3 regions of the Actinoplanes sp. NPDC049802 genome follow, and region 1 is predicted to be linked to each of the others. Evidence: riboswitches for the same ligand, from Rfam matches in the RefSeq annotation. Region 1 holds a riboswitch; each other region holds the start of a gene.
The links. Region 1 has a riboswitch for cyclic di-AMP ahead of AB0I88_RS22330 (C40 family peptidase). Riboswitches for the same ligand answer to the same signal wherever they lie in the genome.
Positions count from the first base shown of each region.

Region 2: another riboswitch for cyclic di-AMP. It lies ahead of AB0I88_RS30435 (NlpC/P60 family protein); the one in region 1 lies ahead of AB0I88_RS22330 (C40 family peptidase).
Region 3: another riboswitch for cyclic di-AMP. It lies ahead of AB0I88_RS07585 (hypothetical protein); the one in region 1 lies ahead of AB0I88_RS22330 (C40 family peptidase).

Region 1 covers NZ_JBFAMR010000031.1:89,314-95,908, forward strand. The annotation lists gene AB0I88_RS22305 (DUF4287 domain-containing protein) at 1-21, shown strand, start outside; gene AB0I88_RS22310 (GNAT family N-acetyltransferase) at 531-947, opposite strand; gene AB0I88_RS22315 (DUF4142 domain-containing protein) at 1,044-1,547, opposite strand; gene AB0I88_RS22320 (endo-1,4-beta-xylanase) at 1,885-3,372, shown strand; gene AB0I88_RS22325 (cellulose-binding domain-containing protein) at 3,362-3,868, shown strand; cyclic di-AMP (ydaO/yuaA leader) riboswitch at 4,298-4,475, shown strand; gene AB0I88_RS22330 (C40 family peptidase) at 4,482-5,045, shown strand; gene AB0I88_RS22335 (F510_1955 family glycosylhydrolase) at 5,224-6,138, shown strand; gene AB0I88_RS22340 (response regulator transcription factor) at 6,192-6,595, shown strand, end outside.
Region 2 covers NZ_JBFAMR010000058.1:8,508-15,102, reverse strand. The annotation lists gene AB0I88_RS30450 (ATP-binding protein) at 1-708, opposite strand, end outside; gene AB0I88_RS30445 (epoxide hydrolase family protein) at 891-1,955, opposite strand; gene AB0I88_RS30440 (MarR family transcriptional regulator) at 2,009-2,431, shown strand; gene AB0I88_RS30435 (NlpC/P60 family protein) at 2,575-3,561, opposite strand; cyclic di-AMP (ydaO/yuaA leader) riboswitch at 3,579-3,714, opposite strand; gene AB0I88_RS30430 (M56 family metallopeptidase) at 3,837-4,745, opposite strand; gene AB0I88_RS30425 (BlaI/MecI/CopY family transcriptional regulator) at 4,742-5,098, opposite strand; gene AB0I88_RS30420 (cytochrome ubiquinol oxidase subunit I) at 5,172-6,584, shown strand.
Region 3 covers NZ_JBFAMR010000007.1:141,850-148,444, forward strand. The annotation lists gene AB0I88_RS07580 (glycoside hydrolase family 65 protein) at 1-953, shown strand, start outside; gene AB0I88_RS07585 (hypothetical protein) at 1,009-2,025, opposite strand; cyclic di-AMP (ydaO/yuaA leader) riboswitch at 2,030-2,162, opposite strand; cyclic di-AMP (ydaO/yuaA leader) riboswitch at 2,370-2,507, shown strand; gene AB0I88_RS07590 (hypothetical protein) at 2,506-3,537, shown strand; gene AB0I88_RS07595 (ABC transporter ATP-binding protein) at 3,559-4,329, opposite strand; gene AB0I88_RS07600 (ABC transporter permease) at 4,322-5,221, opposite strand; gene AB0I88_RS07605 (TetR/AcrR family transcriptional regulator) at 5,409-6,008, shown strand; gene AB0I88_RS07610 (Atu4866 domain-containing protein) at 6,127-6,489, shown strand; gene pnuC (nicotinamide riboside transporter PnuC) at 6,531-6,595, shown strand, end outside.

The DNA of each region.
Region 1 (6,595 bases):
AAGGCCAACCGGGGCGCTTGACGGCGGCGGTTCACTCACGGTCAGAGCCATAAGACCTTTCAAATGGCACGGACCACACCAATTCACCGCGGCCACCACGTCCCCGCACACGGCGGCAACCGCCTCGCCCGTCGCATTCCAGGCTCGTCGCCTCGGTTCACTGGGAGCGGCGCCCCGCGCGCACCGGGCGGGGCGCGGGAGTCCCGCTCGTGGTGAACCGGGGCCGCCGTCGGGTATCGGGGCACCGCACGCGGGCACGGAGCCCCCGAGAACCCGGCAAGCCGCAGGGCAGGGCACCGGTCATCGGCGACCGCAACAGGCCGACATCGACCCCCATCACGCAGGTCACTCAGCGAAAACGCACCCACGTTCGCCTTGGTGCTGACAGCGGACGCGGGTCTGTTCGGGCCTGGTCAGTCGGTGCGGCGCACCCGGGCGCGTTCGGGCCGGATGGTCTTGTTCAGGTCGGGCCACGACCGGGCCGGCGTCGACCGCCTCGGGCGCCGCGGCGGCTTCGACGCGGAACGGGCTCAGTCCTCGGTGACGGCGCCCCGCATCGGCTTGGTGCACAGCACGTCGGGGCAGGGCAGGTAGCCGAGTTGCCGCCAGAACCGCAGCCCGGCCTCGTTGTCCGGCAGCACGAGCAGGTTGACCCGCGGGCAGCCGAGGCGAACGAACCGGGCCTCCAGCTCCTCGACGAGGCGGGTGGCGATGCCCTGACGGCGGTGGTCGGGGTGAACGGCGAGGCGCAGAATCCAGCCACGACGGCCGTCGTAGGCACCCATCACCACTCCGGCGATCCGGCGGCCGGTCTCGGCGACGAGGAACAGTTCGGGGTCACGGCCCAGTTTGGCCTCCAGTTCGGCACGCGGGACGACCTCCCGGCCGGCGGCCTGCCATACGCGGGTCACGGTGTCGTAGTCACGCCACTCGAATTGCCGGATCACCGCGACCCCTCTCCTATCGGTGAAGCCCTGGTGGCGATGCGATCCTTCGCACCACCGCCAGGGCTTCCTAGGATTCTAGTCTGACAAGGGTGCTGCTCAGGCGGCCGCCGCACGCAGCAGTCGCTGATGTTCGGCGAGGACCGCGGCGGCCTTCTCCGCCACGCTCCTGACCAGTGGATCGCTACCCTCGGCCAGCTGGGTCGCGACGAGCCGGCCGGTCTCCCGGCTCACGGTCAGCTGCGTGTCGATGAAGAGGTCGTCGATGGCCCCCTTCCCCGCGGCCGCGTAGCGCCCGGCCAGGGCGGTCTGTTCGGCGGTGGCCGTGTCGGGCAGCCTGACCTTCAGTTTGCGGGCCGCTTCGGCGAGGGCCGCGTTCAGGTGGATGTGGTCCCGCATCAGGGTGGCCGCCAGCTTCTTGACCTCGGCGTCGCCGGTCTTGACCCAGGCGATCCGGCCCTGTTCGACCTCGGCGTTGTGGATCTGGTGGGCGGCCCGCAGGAACGCGGTGTCCTGCTCGGATGGTTCGGCTTGGGCCGCGGTCGCCGGCAGCCCTACGAGAGCGGCGGCGCCGATGGCGGCCGCGATACGTCGCAACAGCATGTCAGCAGCCTAACTACGGCAAATCGTCATTTTCGGTACTCACCGGGTGCTGGCCCCGAGGTGCTCAACCGCCCGCGGGCACCGTGAGCGCCCGATACGACCCCGGCTTGGTCAGAGGTCCGCCGACCGAGCGGGCAGCCGGTGACGGCGCGCGTCAGCCCGGCGGCCGCGTCGCGGCCGGGACGGCGCAGCGAGGCCGCGTGGCACGGCGGGACGGGGTGGTTCGGCGGGGGCGGCGCACGGCGTACCGATGAGAGAATTGACGCCGTTGTATTGGGAGCGCTCCCATGCAACGATGTCGCTCTATCCCCGTCACGACGCCCCGAAGGAGCCGCGAATGCGTGCTCTCCCACGGCTGGCCCTGGCCGCCCTCCTGGTGGCGATTCCGGCAGCCGCCGTCACCGCCACCGTGGCCGCGCACGCGGCCGAGGACCCCACCCTCATCACCGTCCTGACCAGCGACTTCGAGGATGGCACCGCCCAGGGGTGGGCCGGCCGGTCGGCCGAGACGGTCGCGCACAGCACCGCCGTGGCGCACGCCGGCACCGGCAGCCTGCTCGTCTCGGGGCGGACCGCGGCCTGGCAGGGGCCGTCGCTGGACGTGCTGGACACCTTCGAGAAGGGCACCGCCTACACCATCTCGGTGTGGGTGCGGATGGCCGAAGGCTCGGACAACGCCCGGCTGAGCGTGGAACGCCACACCGGTGGCGTCGCCGCCTACGACCAGATCGTCGGCAACACCGCGGTGACCAGCGGATCGTGGGTCAACCTGACCGGCCGGTACACACTGGCGACCGACGTCGACCTCCTGCGCGTCTATGTGGAGACGGCGTCGACGACCGGGTCCTTCCACATCGACGACGTGACCGCCGGTCATGTGCCGGCGCTACCGGTCCAGACCGGCATCCCGTCGGTGAAGGACGTGGTCACCGAGTTCCCGGTGGGCGCGGCGATCACCGGCGCCGAGACCGTGACCGGACATGGGCAACTGCTCACCAAGCACTTCGACACCGTCACCCCGGGCAACGCGCTCAAGTGGGACGCCACCGAGCCGTCCGAGAACAATTTCACGTACGCCCAGGCGGACCCGCTGATGACGTTCGCGAAGGCCAACCGGCTCGCCGTTCGCGGGCACACGCTGGTCTGGCACAACCAGACACCGGCGTGGGTGTTCACCGGCGCCGACGGCCAGCCGATGACCGCCACCGCCGAGGACAAGGAACTGCTGCTCGCCCGCCTGGAGAACCACATCCGCAACGTGGCCGCCCACTACGGCACCGACATCGGGGTCTGGGACGTGGTCAACGAGGTGATCGACGAGGGTCAGGCGGACGGCAACCGGCGCAGCGGCTGGTACACCGTGACCGGTCTCGACTACATCCGCACCGCCTTCCGGGTGGCGCGCGAGGCGGCCCCGCACGCGGTGCTCTGCATCAACGACTACAACACCAACGTCACGGCCAAGCGGGACCACCTGTTCAACCTGGTCAGCACGCTGAAGGCGGAGGGTGTGCCGATCGACTGCGTCGGGCACCAGATGCACGTCAACGTGAACTGGCCGAGCGTCGCGGAGACCAAGGCGATACTGGACAAGTTCGTGCCGCTCGGCGTGGACCAGCAGATCACCGAGATGGACGTCAGCATCTACACCGGCAACAGCGAGAACTTCACGACCCCGCCCGCGGACCGGCTGCTCAAGCAGGCGTACGTCTACCGGGACATGTTCGCGCTGTTCCGCCAGTACCCGGGCGAGATCACCTCGGTGACGCTGTGGGGCCTGGCCGACGACAAACACCTGGCTGGACACCTTCCCGGTGACCCGTAAGGACGCGCCGCTGCTGTTCGACACCAGGTTGCAGGCCAAATCGGCGTACTGGGGTGTGGCCGACCCCAGCAAGATCGGGACCTCGCCGTCGCCCAGCACGTCGTCGGGCTCGGCCTCGCCGTCGGCTTCGGTTTCGGCTTCGGCTTCGGCCAGCGCCGGCCCGTCTGCCGGCACGGCGTCGTGTGCCGTCACCTACCGGGTCACCGGCAGCTGGCCCGGCGGGTTCCAGGGCGAGATCAAGATCAGCAACACGGGTACGGCCGCGTACAGCGGCTGGAGCCTCCACTGGCAGTACACCGGCGGTCAACGGATCACCCAGCTGTGGGGCGGCGCGCACACCCAGTCGGACACCGTGGTGACCGTCACGAACGCGTCCTGGAACGGCGGCGTCCCGGCCGGCGGCTCGACCACCTTCGGGTTCCTCGGCAGCTGGACCGGCGGCAACCCGGTTCCGGCCGCCTTCACCGTCAACGGGAGCGCCTGCACGATCCTCTGAGTCACCCCGCGCCGCTGTCCCGTCCTCGAGGGCGGGACAGCGGCGCTGGTTCGGGCCGGGTCGTCGTAGCGGGCAGGGCGGGCTGGACGGTCGGTCACTTTCGGCGAACCGGCGGTCGCACGGGCACGCGGACCGGGGGATCACTGCCGGGGCCACGCAGAGCGACCGTCCAGCTTTCGTCGTGTTCCCTTTCACAGATCAACACCACCAGAGGGTCACCAACCACGTTCGCACCGTGTCGACAAACCTCGCACCGAGCTTCCAAACCGGACATCACCCAGTGCCGTCGCGACCGTGCGTGACGAATGCGGCGGTCGGGAACCGTCGCGAGCTGGGCTATCAAGGAGGAGCGGCGGGCACCAGCCCGCCGGTCGTGCCGATCCGGACCACGCCGAGCCCTGCCCCGGTCCGGCGGCACGCGCCCGCATGACGAGTCATGAGGCAACCGGGGGCAGGGACGGGGGAACCACATATCGGTCCTCGACCGGCACGCCGCACGCGGCGGCCGGACCACGAGGGCCTTGGGGTGAAGCCGCCGACGTGCGGCCGGGCAATCCTTCGCGCCCGAATCCGACAGCTAACCCCGCAGGCGTGCCGGAGGGATTCCTTCACCGTGCGCGTAAGCACCTCCGACCGGCCCGCCCGTACCCTGGGAACCGGCACCGTAGCCCTGTCCGTGGGTCTCGGCCTTCTCACCGGAGGGCTGGGCACACCGCAGTCGGCCTCCGCCGCACCGCGGACGTCCACCATCGCCGTCACCTGGGCAAAGCCACAGGCCGGCACCACCGTGAGCACGGCCACCGTCACCGCCAAGGCACAGGCGGCGGCCGGCGCCCGGGTCGTGACCGAGGCGGCCCGGCACAAGGGCAAGATGTACAAGTTCGGCGCGGCCGGGCCCAAGCGGTTCGACTGTTCCGGCTTCACGCTGTACGTCTACAAGAAGGCGGCCGGCAAGAAGCTGCCGCACAAGGCACACTCGCAGCAGCGGTACGGCAAGTCCGTGGCCAAGTCGAACAAGCGCCCGGGTGACCTGATCATCATCCGCAAGGGCACGCGCGGCGTCCACGCCGGCATCTACGCCGGTGGCGGCAAGATGTGGTCGGCGCCGCGCACCGGCAAGTCCGTCTCCAAGCAGAAGATCTGGAGCAGGAACTACGTGGTCCGGCGCCTGGTCTGACCTCGGTGTGGCGCCGCCCGCACTCGCCGACGTGGCCGGGTGCGGGCGGCGCTGTCCGCGACGGCCGGCCGCCGGATCTTCAGAGAATCTTCATGGTTTGCCGGGGCGTTCGTTGACGGCGACCGCCGACGGTGGACAGGTCAGTTCTTCGCCGGCATCGAGAAGCGGACCGCCACACATGCGCCAGAACGCAGCAACCGCCCGCCCCGCGACGCGGCAGGCCACACGCCCGCCGTCACCGCGTGCCGCCGCACGATGGCCGATCGTCGCCGGCCTGGTCGTCGCGGCGCTGGCAGCGGCCCTGGTCGCGTACGCGGTACGCAGTTCCGCCCCCGACAGCCACCCGACGGCCGACGGGTTCGGCCACGTGCACGGCATGGCCGTCGACGACACCGGCGCCCTGTTCGTCGCCACCCACGTCGGCCTGTACCGCGTCCAGGACCGGAACACGGCCGTGCGGGTGTCGGCCGAGACGCCGGATCTGATGGGGTTCACCACCGACGGGCCGGGACGGTTCCTCGCCTCCGGGCATCCCGGCGCACACGGCGACGGCCCGGCGAACCTCGGCCTGATCGAATCCACCGACGGCGGCGTGACGTGGCGCAACACCTCGCTGGCCGGCGCCGCCGACTTCCACGGGCTGCAAGCCGCGCACGGCGCCGTCTACGGCTACAACTCCACCGACGGCGTGTTCATGGTCAGCACCGGCCGGGAGACCTGGGACCGCCGGTCGGCGGGCGCGATGGGCGCGTTCGCGGTCAGCCCCACCGACGCGGACACGGTGCTCGCCGTCACCCGTGCGGGCCTGCAACGCTCCACCGACGGCGGGCGCACCTGGCAGCCCGTTCCCGGTGGCGGCGGCTTCGCCGCGATGTCCTGGACCACCGCCGGACTGTGGGGCATCGGCCCGGACGGCGCCGTCCGGCAGTCGGCCGACGGTGGCACGACCTGGCAGCAGCGCGGCACCGTGCCCGGCGAACCGCATGCGGTCACCGCCGGAGCGGGCGCCCTGTACGTGGCGGTCACCGGCGACACCATCTTCGCCAGCCGTGACAGCGGCGTCACCTGGGTCCCGCACTACTCGCCGCGCTGAACCGGCGCCGGCTGCCGCCCGCGGTCCCGGCCGCCGGGGCAGGATGGTGGATCGTGAGCACACAGATCCTGGTCGTCGACGACGAGCAGAGCCTGGCCAAGGTCGTCGCCAGCTACCTGCAACGCGACGGCCACCAGGTGCGATGCGTGTACGACGGGCCGTCGGCCGTGGCCGCCGCCCGCGAGCAGCCTCCCGACGTGGTGGTTCTCGACATCGGGCTGCCCGGCTTCGACGGCCTCGAGGTGTGCCGGCAACTGCGGACCTTCACCGACTGCTACGTCATCATGCTGACCGCCCGCGCCGACGAGGTCGACAAGCTCGTCGGCCTCGGGGTGGGCGCCGACGACTACCTGACCAAACCGTTCAGCCCCCGCGAACTCGTCGCCCGCGTACAGGTCATGTTGCGCCGGCCCCGCGCCACCACCTCCACCGCGGCGGTGGTCGAGGATCCGCCGCG
Region 2 (6,595 bases), on a different contig from region 1:
CAGCGAGATGAACGCCGCTCCCATCTCCCCGGCGACCGCCCTGGCCAAGAACGTCTTTCCACATCCCGGTGGCCCGTAGAGCAACAGCCCGCCGCGCAGGCTCTTGCCGAACAGGCTGCGCAGTTTCGGATTTCGCAGCGGCCCGAGGAACGACACCTCGAGCCGCTTCTTCACCTCGGCCATACCGCCCACGTCGGCGAGTGTGACGGCGGACCGCTCCACGTCGAAGGAGCGGTCGGCGTGACCACGGACCGGGTCGGGCTCACCGTCGGCGCGCGCGAACCGTGGTGGCACCATGTCGCCGAACTGCTCCTCCATGGCCGCCCAATCGATCCCGGACCCGCTGGCGGCCGGTCTCTCCGGCGGTGCCGGCGGCGGCTCGGTGGCCGAGCCCGGTGTTGACGCCGGCGGCTCGGTGGCCACGCCGGGCGAGGACGTCTCCGTGGCCGGCGCCTGCGGGGGCGGGGACGGCGCGGTGGAAGGCGCCTGCGGGGTCACGGCCGGGGTGCTACCGCCCAGCGCGCGGGACATGACCTGTTGCGCCCCGGTGTGGCCGGGCTCACGGGCGAGAATCTGAGCGGCATGCCCGATCGCCTCCGGCCCCCGGTCGGCGGCCACCAGCATCTCGGCCAGGTGCAGCCGCAGGGTGAGGTCGTCGGGCCGGGCTTCGACAGCGGCCGCCAGGCTGTTGATCAAGGCATCGCTCATGCGGGCGATTATGCCCCCGCCACGCCCGCACCCGGTCACGGACGACCCGCGGGCCTCAACACCGGCGCTCGCCCGCTCCCGTCGCGGCCCGACCGGTGAGTGCTCCCGCACACGGAAAGCGACGCCACTCCTACCGTCAGCCCAACGGCGGCGTGCCCGGCGAAACAGGGCGAGCCCGGCCGTCATCGGCCGGTGAGGGTACGGAAGAACGTTGTCACATCGGCGGTGAACAGGTCGGGGACCTCCAGTGCGGCGAAGTGCCCGCCACGCGGGAACTCGGTCCAGTGGCGGATGTCGTGGCGTTGCTCGGCGAGCGGGCGCACGGACTGGACGATGTCGCCGGGCAACACGGCCACTCCCAGCGGGACCGGGCAGGGTGGCTGCGGCACGCCTGGTCCGCTCTCCTTGACGATGCGGGCGGCCGACCCGGCGGTGCGGAAGAACCAGTGGTGGGCGATGTCGGCGACGATGCGGTCGTCGGGCACCGGGGTGGCGGGGTCGGCCCAGGTGTCGAACTTCTCCCCCATGAAGGCGAGCAGCCCTGCCGGTGAGTCGTTCAGGGCGTAGGCGGGCGTCTGCGGGGTGGCGGCGAATAGGATCTGGTGCGGATGCCGGTTGGCGGCCAGCCGCATGGTCTTGGCGAGCCGGTCCTGATCGTCGGGGCCCAGTCCCTCCGCCGAACCGGGGGTGGGCAGGTAGTTGACGTGCACGCCGACGACCCGGTCGGGGGCGACCCCGGCGACGGCCTGGGAGATCCCCGAGCCCCAGTCGCCGCCCTGGGCGCCGAAGCACTGGTAGCCGAGGCGGGACATCAGCTCGGCCCACGCCTCGGCGACCCGGCGCACGCCCCAGGGACGGGTGGTGGGGCCGGAGAGGCCGAAGCCGGGTATGGCCGGGACGACGACGTGGAAATGCTCGCTGAGCGGCCGGATGACGTCGAGGAACTCGACCGTGGAGCCGGGCCACCCGTGGGTGAGCAGCAGGGGCAGGGCACCGGGATCGGCGGAGCGCACGTGGAAGAAATGCACCCGGTCGCCGCCGATCTCGGTGACCTGCTGAGGGATGGCGTTGATCTCGGCCTCGTGGGCGCGCCAGCCGAACCTCAGCCAGTGGTCGGCGAGGGCCCGGACCCGGGCGAGCGGGATGCCGTAGCCGGCCGGCGCGTCGTCGGGCCACCGGGTGCGGGTGAGGCGGTCGGTGAGGTCGTCGATCTCGGATTGGGCGATGCGAAGGGTTGAGTCGTTCATGCGCCTAACGTTAGACTCTCTAACGTTAGGAGGTCCAATGTTACGCTCACCACATGGAAGAGCTGCCAAGCTGGGTTCTGAGTCAGGTCTCGGCGCAGGGACACCGGATCATCGTCGAGAAGTTCGGGTCGGTCGGGGCGCGTGGCTATCACTACCGGTTGCTGCGTTCGCTGGTCACCGACGGACCGGCCAGTCAGGCGGCGCTCGGTCGGCGCACCGGGATCTACCTGAGCGATCTGGTCGGCGCGCTCAACGAGCTGGAGTCGGAGGGCTATGTGCGGCGTTCACCCGACCCGGCGGACCGGCGGCGCAACGTCGTCGGCCTCACCGACCGGGGCCGGGCGCGGGCGGAGGAGCTGTCGGAGCGAGCGCACGCCGTCCAGGAGGAGCTGCTGGCGCCACTGTCCGGTCCGGAGCGGGAGCAGTTCACCGGGCTGCTGCGACGGCTGCTGGAGCATCACCGATCGGGCGGGTGACGGGCCGGTCAAGCCCGGCGGGCGCGTCACGGCCTGGCCGGTCCGGGCAGGCCGCGGGTCTTCCACGGCGGTTCGCGAAGGCGTACGAGATCAAAAGAAAGACCGCCGGCGCAGAACGACGGCGGTCTTTCCCGGAGGGTTTTCTAGCCTGGCCGGCGATAGCCGGCGATGGGCCCTCGATCGATGGTGGCCATCCGCACGTGGTCGCCCGTGTGCGGAGCGTGCACCACCTTGCCGCCGCCGATATAGATGGCGACATGGTGCACGTCGGAGTAGTAGAAGACGAGGTCACCCGGCTTCAACTCGCTCCGGCTCACCGGTGTGGTCGAGCCCCACTGGTCCTTCGTGTAGTGCTCGAGGTGCACGCCGACGGCTTTCCACGCCTCCTTCGTCAGGCCCGAGCAGTCGTAACTGTTCGGTCCTTCGGAGCCGAAGACGTAGGGCTTGCCGATCAGGTCACATGCCTTCTGAGCTGCGCGGCCACCCTTGTCGTTGGTGTAGGTGACCGGGCACGGACCGGTGCGCAGCGGGCCGTCGTCCACGTTCGCGTTGCCGTAGGCCTGGATCCGGAGCTTCTGGAGCTTCGTGATCTCCTTCTCGATCGCCGTCTTCTTCGTCGCGAGGTCCGCGTCACGCGCGGCGATCTCGGACTCGAGCTGGTCGACCTTGGCCTTGTCGGCGGCGTATTTGTCGCGGAGCTTCGCGACGTTGGCGATCGAGGCTTCCTGGTTGCGGGCGAGCTGGTCGAGCAGCGTGAGCTTCTCCACCAGGCCGTCCGGGTCGCCGCTCAGCAGAGCGTTGAAACCGCCGGGCGGCCCCTGCATGTAGGCGTCGACCGCCAGCCCGCGCACCTGGCTCATCGCGACATCCACCTGAAGCTGCAGCGGCGTCAGCGTCTTCGCCAACTGCTTCTGCTGCTTCCGGAGCTTGATCAGCTTCGTGTGGTTGGCGTTGTAGTCCTCGATGACGGGTTCGAGCTTGTTCCACTCCTCGTCGATCTGATCCTCGACGCTGGACGGCGAGGGAGTGGCGTTGGCCGCCACCGGGCCCGTGACCACGAGGCCGGCCGCGGCGAGCGCGCAAACGAGGATGCGCAGCAGGCCGGCGCGACGCGCGCCATTGCGTTTCACGTTGTGTGCGTCGTCCTTTCTTCCCACTCAGCCGCCGACCGGGTTAGCTGACGGGTTCGGGCGGGAAGCATGCCCGGCCGCGCGTGGTGCCACGGCTTCACCCCACTGACCTGGGTCCCCGGTTCGCCTGTCGCGATTGGGCGGTGGTTCGCCAGATCGGCCGGATGGACGATGGGGGGCTGCCGAACCGGGGACCACCGTACTCGGATCATGCCGGCAAATGAAGGTCGCACAGGCCGCCAAACTGTACGCACAGTTAGCAATACGGACGGTTACTAGAATGGCCAGGTATTCAGCGCACGGCCCAGCCACGGCACGACGAGGATCACCGTGGGTAGCACCAGCAGGGCAGTCGCCACGGCCGTCCCGGCCACCGCGAGAGTGGTCGAGCCACGGTCCGGGCCGTCCAGCCGGGCCAGTCGCCGCCGCCGCGATTCACCCTCCGGGTCGGCGGTCACCTCCTCCGCCAGGGGGACGGCGTCGGCGAGACGAGCCAGCGCGGCCCGCAGCGGCGCAGGCCCGGTGCGGCGCCTCGCGGCATCGTCGGCCACCATCTCCAACAGCAGGTGTACGGCGTCGAGCGGCACCTTCGACCGCAGCGGCCCCGGCACAGCCCGGTAGAAGGCCGTGAACGACTCCATCACCAACTCGTGCTTGTGCCGCAGGTGTGCGCGCTCGTGAGCGAGGACGGCATCGATCTGATCCCTGTCGAGCACGTCGAGCACGCCGTCGCTGAGTACCACCCGGGGGTTCCGGCCGGGGACGCAGTAGGCGAGCGGCAGCGGCGCCTCGAGCACCCGCACCTCGCCCCCGCCCAGGCCCTCATGACGCTCCACCCGATCGAGGAGGTCGACGACCATGCGATGCCGATCGCGCCGGGCGCGGGCCCGGGAGGTCACCCTGACGAGCGAGACGACCAGCCGGATCACGATGATCGCGGCCACCGCCAACGAGAGAAGCAACGCGGCGACGGTCTCCGGATGCCGGGCACCGGCCGCGCGGACCAGTTCCTCCGGGGCGGCGAGCACGACGCCGAGGGCGCAGAGCACGGCGGTCAGGGTGAGCGACTGCCACAGCAGCACCCCGGCGACCGGGGCGCGGTCCGCCCACCGGGCGCCGGCCAGCAGCTTCGGCACGGCCAGCGACAGTGTCAGTCCGAGGGCGCCGAGCAGGAGGGCGGTCACCGCTCGATGTTACGGGCGGCCTTCTCGATGGCCGCTTTCAGCGCTTCCGGTGGCAACTGCCCGACGAAGTAGGCGAGAGCGGCGTCCCGGTCCGGGGTGGCGCTCAGCGCGTCCAGCATCACTCCGGCGGTCATCTCCTCGCGGGTCTGCGCCGGGGCGTAACGGTAGGCGCGGTCCGCTCGCTGCTGGACGACCAGTCCCTTCTTGGCGAGCCGGTCGAGGACGGTCATCACCGTCGTATACGCCAGGTCGCGGTCACGGCTGAGCAACTCGTGCACCTGCCTGACGGTGAGCGGCTCACGCGCGTCCCACAGTTTCGCCATGACCTCGCGTTCGAGGTCGTTTCTTGCCATGTGACCCAGTCTACTGCACAGCGTCGTACTACAGGTCGTAGTATCTACTACGAATCGTCGTAGAGGGGTTGCCATGGACGTTCTCGACCTGACTCGATTGCAGTTCGCGGTCGTGACGATCTACCACTACCTGTTCGTGCCGGTGTCGATCTGCCTGTCCGCCACCGCGGCCGGCTTCCACCTGGCCTGGCTGCGCACGGGTGACCGCAAACACCTCGACCTCACGAAATTCGTCGGCAAGCTGCTGATCGTCACCTTCGCGGTCGGCGTCGTCACCGGGCTCGTGCAGGAGTTCCAGTTCGGGCTCGGCTGGAGTTCGTTCGCCCGCTTCTACGGCGACGTCTTCGGGCCGACCCTGGCCATCGAGGGGATGCTGGCGTTCTTCCTCGAGGCCACATTCCTCGCGTTGTGGTATTTCGGGTGGGACCGTCTGCCCCGCCGGCTGCACGCCGCCACCATCGTGGTCGTCGCCGTCGGCACCCTGCTGTCGGCGTACATCATTCTGGCCGCCAACTCGTTCATGCAGAACCCGGTGGCGTACCGGCTCGACCCGGAGACCGGGCGGGCCGTGCTCACCAGTTTCACCGAGCTGATGACCAACGAGGTGGTGCTGGCCGCGTTCCCGCACACGATGGGCGGCGCCGCCATGGCCGGCGGCGGGCTTCTGATGGCCATCGGGATCCGGCGCGCCGCCGCCGACCCCGCCTTCCGGTCACTCTCCCGGGTCGGTGCCTGGACCATGCTGATCGGCGGGGCGGTCACCGCGATCAGCGGCGACCACCTCGGCAAGGTGATGACCGCCGTGCAGCCGATGAAGATGGCCGCCGCCGAAGCCCTCTACGAGACCACCGGCGCCGCACCGTTCTCCGTCTTCGCGATCGGCGAACTGGGCCACGACCGGCCGTTCTTCAGCATCGAGATCCCCGGCCTGCTGTCGTTCCTCGGCACCGGCTCCTTCGACGGGACCGTGCAGGGCATCGACGACCTCCAGGCGGCGTATGCCGCCCAGTACGGTCCGGGCAGCTACGTGCCGATGATCCCGGTCGCATTCTGGACCTTCCGCCTCATGATCGGCGTCGGCGTCCTGGCCATGGCGCTCGCCGCCTACCACCTGTGGTCCACCTGGGAGACCACCCGGCGGTTCCCGCCGCTCCCCGCGTTCCTGCGACCCGGTCAGGGCACACCATCCGTGCTGCGCCGGTTCGTGTTGCTCGCCCCGGTGCTGCCGGCCGCCGCCAACACCTTGGGGTGGATCTTCACCGAGACCGCCCGGCAACCATGGCTCGCGTTCGGCATCTCCACCGTGGCCGAGGGCGTCTCCCCCGGCCTGACCAGCGCCGAGGTGATCGCCTCCCTGGCCGGTTTCACCGTGGTCTACGGACTGCTCGCCGTCGCCTGGTGCCGCCTCGTCGTCCACCTCTCCCGCCAGCCACTCACCCCGGTCGCTTCCGAGAAGGAAGAACCCGAGCCGGTTCCCGCCTACTAGGAGCCACCTTC
Region 3 (6,595 bases), on a different contig from region 1:
ACCACGACCGGCACGGGCGGTTCCACATCGACGGCGTCACCGGGCCGGACGAGTACACCGCCGTGGTGAACGACAACATCTACACCAACCTGATGGCGCAGCAGAACCTGATGGCCGCCGTCGACGCCTGCAAGCGGCACCCGGACCTGGCCCGGCGTTTCGGGGTGGACGACGAGGAGGCGGCCTCCTGGCGGGACGCGGCGGCGGCCGTGCACGTTCCGTACGACAAGGAGCTGGGCGTCCACCAGCAGTGCGAGGGCTTCACGCGGCTGCAGGAGTGGGACTTCGAGGGCACCCCGCCGGAGGGCTACCCGCTGCTGCTCAACTACCCGTACTTCGACCTGTACCGCAAGCAGGTGGTCAAGCAGGCCGACCTGGTGATGGCGATGTACATCCGGGGCGACGCGTTCACACCGGAGGAGAAGGCGCGCAACTTCGCCTACTACGACGCGCGTACGGTGCGGGACTCGTCGCTGTCGGCCTGCATCCAGGCCGTCATGGCGGCCGAGACCGGGCACCTCGAACTGGCCCACGACTACCTGGGCGAGGCCGCCCTGATGGACCTGCACGACCTGCACCGCAACGCGCGGGACGGCGTGCACGTGGCGTCGCTGGCCGGGTCCTGGATCGCGCTGGTCGCCGGCCTCGGTGGCATGCGTGACTTCAACGGCCAGCTGAGCTTCGCGCCGCGGCTGCCCAGCCGGATCAACAACCTGGAGTTCTCGCTGCTCTGGCGGGGCCTGCGGCTGCGGGTGAACGTGACCTCCGACGAGGTCACCTACTCGCTGCGCAACGGCGGCGGTCAGGCGCGGCTCACCCTGGTCCACCACGGCAAGGAGACCGAGGTGACCCAGGTGCGGCCGGTGACCATGCCGATCCCGGCCGCGGTGCCGCCCGGCCCGGCGCCGGCCCAGCCGCACGGTCGCGCCCCGGTCCGCCGATCGGTGCACTGATCAGCGAAAACGGCCCCCAACCCGATCGGGTTGGGGGCCGTTTTCGTGACGTCGGTCAGAGCATCGAGACGTGTACGTGGTCGGTGTGGGCACTGACCCCGTGGTATTCCTTCCAGCCCGAGGCCGGGAACCAGATCATCTTGTTCCAGATCACGTAGTAGATGCCGAGCTCGTCGGCGTTACGGACCAGGAACGCCATCAGGTCGTTGCCGTACTTGAATTCCCTGTCGGTGTCGTAGACCGAGAATCCGCTCTTCTGCAGCGACCAGTCACATGCCCGGCCCTTGGGGTGTTCGTACGGCCCGCCGGAGCGGTAGCAGCCGACGAACATGTTGAAGCCGGCCTTCTTGGTCTGCTTGTACATGTGCAGCGTGCGCTTGGTCACACAGCCGCCGGTGGTCGGGTCGTCCTCGGTGCAGCCCTCGGGGGAGAAACCGCCGGACGAGTTCCGTGGGGCGGGGGCGGCCTCCGGAGAGTCGGCCACCACGAAGCCCTTGGTCACGGACTTGCCGCCGACCAGCCGGAACGCCTTGTCGGCGGCGTCCTTCTGCTTCTTCATCACGGCGGCGTTCTGCTGCTGGGCCTTGACCTCGGCGTCCAGTTTCGCCTTGCTGTCGGAGATCTCGGCGATCGCCGCGTTCAGCTCGCGCAGCTTGGCGTCGTGCAGCCTGTTGATCTCCTCGAGGGAGACCGCCTTGCTCAGGAAGTCACCGGAGTCGCTCGACCTGAGCAGGAAGCCCATCGCGCTCAGGTTTCCGGTCATGTACTGCTGTTTGGCGATCTGGTCCACCTCGGGGATCAGCTGATCCCGCCGCTTCTCCGCCGCCTTGATCTGAGTGGCCAGCTTGGCCTGTGCCTTGGTGGACTGCGCCACGGCGGACTTGGCGGAGGCGTAGCGCCGGTTGGTCGACTCGATCACGTCGTTGAGAGTTGCGTCCTCTTCCTCCTCCTGGGCGGAGGACGAGGAGCCGCCTGGCTCGGCCGCGGCCGGAGTCGCGGGCGCCATGAACATCAGGGCGCTGACCAGCGGCGCCAGGGCAAGTATCAGCCACCGGCGGGGACTTACTGCCATCAACAGTTCCTTCCGTGTCACCGCCGACCGAGTTAGCTGACGGGTTCGGGACGGAAGCGATCCCTACCGCAAATGCGGATACACCCCAGTGACCTGGTTCCCCGGCTCGTCTCGCGACGATTGGGCGGCGGCCTGCCGGCAACTCGGGGGCGGTGCCGTCCTGGCAGGACCGGCGGCAAGTTTACCCGAGATATCGCTCCGGATCAGACCTCAGGAACCGCTAAAAGCGTTACCGGTCAAACACATTCCGTAATTGCAATCACCTGGCGTGGTGGCGTAATTGCGGGGCGTACGAGAACTGTCGATCTGTCGATCGAGTGGGTATGGTCGGTTCGGTTCCCGTGCGGGGGCCGCCGCCTAATCGCCGTCAATGGCGAGCCGGGGAACCATATTCTCCTCGGGGTGAATCCGCTACTAGCGGTAGGGATTTCCTTCGTCCCGAACCCGTCAGCTAACCCGGCCGGCGGCCGACGGAAGGAAATGCCTGTGCAGCAGAACACTGCGCGGCGATTAGCGGCGTTGCTGGCGCTGCTCGTCACCGCGTGCGGACTGGCCGTCGCATCGCCGGCCACCGCGGCCCCCCGGCCGTTCGCCGCCCCCGGAGACTCCGGGGACGACGGTGAGGGCGGCTCCAAGTCCCTCATCGAACGACTCGAGAAGGCCTCCAGCGGTTTCGTGGAGGCCAAGAAGAAGCTGAAGGCCTCCAAGGAACAGCAGGTCAAGCTGACCGCTGAACTCAAACGGCTGGACGCCGAGCTCGGTCCGCAGCAGGACAAGCTCGACCTGATCGCCACGCAGGCGTACACCTCGGGCCGGGCCGGGCCGATGACCGCCGTGCTCGGGGCCGACTCGGCCGACGGCTTCCTGGGCCGGGCCGAGACGCTGGCCATCGTGGCGGCCGACCAGAACCGGGCGATCGAGAACCTGAAGACCACCCGGGAGAACCAGCAGAAGGCCAAGGACGCCCTCGACATCGCCATCAAGGACCAGCAGAAGCAGGTCACCGTGATGGCGAAGCAGAAGGCCCAGGCCGAGGCCGCGCTCAAGGCGGCGAACCAGGGCGCGGCCGCGTCGTCCTCCTCTGACGGCGGCAGCAGCGCCGACGCGGACCCCGGGCCCAGCGGATCGAGCTGCAACCTGGACGACCCGACCGGCACCGGCGGCTGCGTCACCGCGACCCTGCTGCACGCCTACAAGCAGGCCCGGGCGGACGGCTTCACCCGGTACACCAAGTGCTGGCGTACGCAGAACAGCGGCGAGCACCCCAAGGGCCGGGCCTGTGACTTCTCCTCGGCGAAGGGCACCTTCGGCGGGGACGCCACCGGCGGCGACAAGACGTACGGCGACAACCTGGCGAACTACTTCATCAACAACGCGGACGACCTGGACGTGTTGTACGTGATCTGGTATCGCCGGATCTGGTTGCCGAGCAGTGGCTGGAAGTCGTACAGCGGGGCGGGTGGCGACCCGTCCAGCGACCACACCAACCACGTGCATCTGTCGGTCAACTGAACCACCGGGGGAGTGCGGGGCCTACCTGCGGGCGAAGGCCTCGTACTCCTTCATCACCTCGTTGGTCGGCCCGTCGGCGCGGATCTCGCCGGCCTCCAGCCAGATGCAGCGCTCGCAGGTGTCCCGGATCGACTGCTCGCTGTGGCTCACCAGGAACACCGTGCCGGCCTGCGCACGCAGCTCCCGGACCCGGGCCTCGCTGCGCTTGCGGAACTTGGCGTCACCGGTGGCCAGCGCCTCGTCGATCAGGAGCACGTCGTGCTGCTTGGCCGCCGCGATCGAGAAACGCAGCCGGGCCGACATGCCCGAGGAGTACGTCCGCATCGGCAACGACGAGAAGTCGCCCTTGTCGTTGATGCCGGAGAACTCGATGATGCCGTTCTTCTTCGCCTTCACCTCGGCCGGCGACATGCCCATCGCGAGGCAGCCCAGCTCGACGTTGCGGTCACCGGGCAGATCGTTCATCAGGGCCGCGTTCACACCCAGCAGGGACGGCTGGCCGGCCGCGTAGATCGCGCCCCGGGAGACCGGGAGCAGGCCGGCCACCGCGCGCAGCAGGGTCGACTTGCCCGAGCCGTTGGTGCCGATCAGGCCGATCGCCTCGCCCTTGTAGGCGACGAAGCTGACGCCCTTGACCGCGTGCACCTCACGGATGTTCGCGCTCTTGGTCCGGGTGGCCAGGCGCTTGAAGCTGGCCAGCGGGCTGGAACTCCCCCCGCCCGCCTGGTGGACGCGGTAGATGATGTGGGCCTGGTCGGCGATGACGGTGGGGATGCGCTCGTTGTCAGCCACGGCCGTAGCCCTTCTCTCCGCGCCAGAAATAGACGAAACCGCCGATGCCGACGGCCAGGCTCCAGGCCACGGCCTCGATCCACAGTACGGTGGGCGTGTTGGCCCGCGGGGCACCCTCGAGGAGCGCGTGGCGCATCAGTTCGATGTAGACCAGCAGCGGATTGGCCTCGACCACCTGCAGCTGCCAGCCGGACAGGCCGGCATTCTCGAACCTGGTGACCGGGTAGAGCACGGCCGAGCCGTACAGCCAGAACCGCATGATGAACGGGATCAGCTGCTTGACGTCGCGCACCTTGGAGCCGTAGCGGGCCATGAAGAGGCCCAGGCCGACGTTGAAGAACGAATGGAGCACCAGCACCACCGGCACGATCAGCCACTCTGCGGTGATCGGCTCACGGGTGACCAGGACGATGCCGGACAGGACGACCAGGGCGACCATGAAGTTCCGGATCTCCACCAGGGCGGCCGAGAGCGGCAGGCTCGCGCGGGGGAAGTGCAGCGCGCGGATCAGGCCCAGGTTGCTGGTGATCGCGTTCGTCCCGCTCTGCACCACCGACTGGGTGAACTGGAAGGTGAAAACCCCGACGCAGAGGTACGCGATGAAGTTGTCCATGTCGCCGTGAGCCTGGAGGATCACGCCGAAGATGACGTAGTAGACCGCCGCGTTGATGACCGGGGTGAGAACCTGCCACACCGCGCCGAGCTTGGTATTGCCCAGTGCGGAAGTCATCTTCGCGCTGGAGTGCGCCCGGATGAAGTGCCGGTACGCCCATAGCTGCCGGGTGTACTCCGGAAGGCTCGGAAGCCGACCGGACGCGCTCAGTCCGTTGCGCCGGGCCAGCTCCTTGAGGGAGAGGCCGGCGTCGGTCTCGGCGACCGCCGTCTCTGGCATGGGGTGGTGCTCCGATCTGGTCGGCCCGTACGGCGTAGCGGGATCCGATGCCTGGTGCGAGGTCACAGCATGCAGCATGACAGGCGCCCGCGGCAGCCGATGGAACGGGTTCGTATCGACGTGGCTGTGACGGTAGCTGACCAATCGGCGGAACGCAACCGTTACGTCGTAGCGTTATAGTGACCGTGTGGCGACAAACAAGCGCGCACCAGCCGGAGCGGCGGTGCTCCGAGGCGACATCACCGTGGCGATCCGTAAGGCCGTCATGAGTGAGCTGGCAGAGGTCGGTTACGGCCGTCTCTCCATCGAAGCGGTGGCCCGCCGTGCCGGAGTCGGCAAGACGGCGATCTACCGTCGATGGAGCAACAAACTCGAGATGGTAATGGAGATAGTCTCGGATGTCGCGGAGCGGAAGGTTCCACTTCCCGACACCGGAAGTTTCTCCGGAGACCTCCAGCTCCTCCTGATGATCGTGAGCACGGCGCTCCAGCACCGGATCGCGTCCCAGATCATCCCCGACCTGATGGCCGAGGCGGCCCGCAACCCGCAGATCGCCGAGACCCTGCAACGGGCCCTCCGGACCCACCAGCAGGCCGTCGGCGAGAAACTGATCGGGCAGGCGGTGACCCGCGGCGAGCTGCCCGAGGGCACCGACCCGGAGATGGCGGTGGACATGATCCTGGGGCCGCTCTACTGGCGGCTGGCCGTGGCCCGGCAGCCGATCGGCGAGGACTACCTGGAGAAGTTCACGACGGCGGTGACCGCCGCGCTGCGCGCCACCGGCTGACCGGCAACCGGGCGCACACCGGATCGCTCCCCATCGCAACTCAGCGAACCCAGCGACGCGGGCCGTGAGTGCCGACCGGAGAGGCTGACCCCGACCAGACCCCTCCGGAGCCGGCGACATGACCTCTCCCTGTGACGCACCCGTCGACTTCACCGTCCTCGACGCCGTCTCGCTGCTCGCCATCGCGATGGGCGGCTCGGCGAACCCGCAAGCCAGATCCGGTGTGCCCCGGCGCCCGGTGGTGACCAGCGCCTCAGTGGCGGGCGCCTGGCGCAGCACCGACGGCGGGGTCCGGTTGCGCCTGCGCGCCGACGGCACGTACGCCGGTGAGGTGACCGGCCGGCGCCGGCCGGTCCGCGGCACCTACCGGATCGACGGCGAGTCGTTGCTGCTCCGGGACGACACCGGGCTGCAGACGGCGGTCACCGTGTACGAGGGCGAGCTGGAGATGGCCGGCCACCGCCTGCGCCCGGCCGGCTGACCGGTTTCCCTTCCGGCTGCCCGGGAGTGATGCTGTTCGCCATGATCGAATGGTTGAACAGCCCGGCGCTGGTGGCGTTCGGCGTCCCGACGTCCTGGGCCGAGGT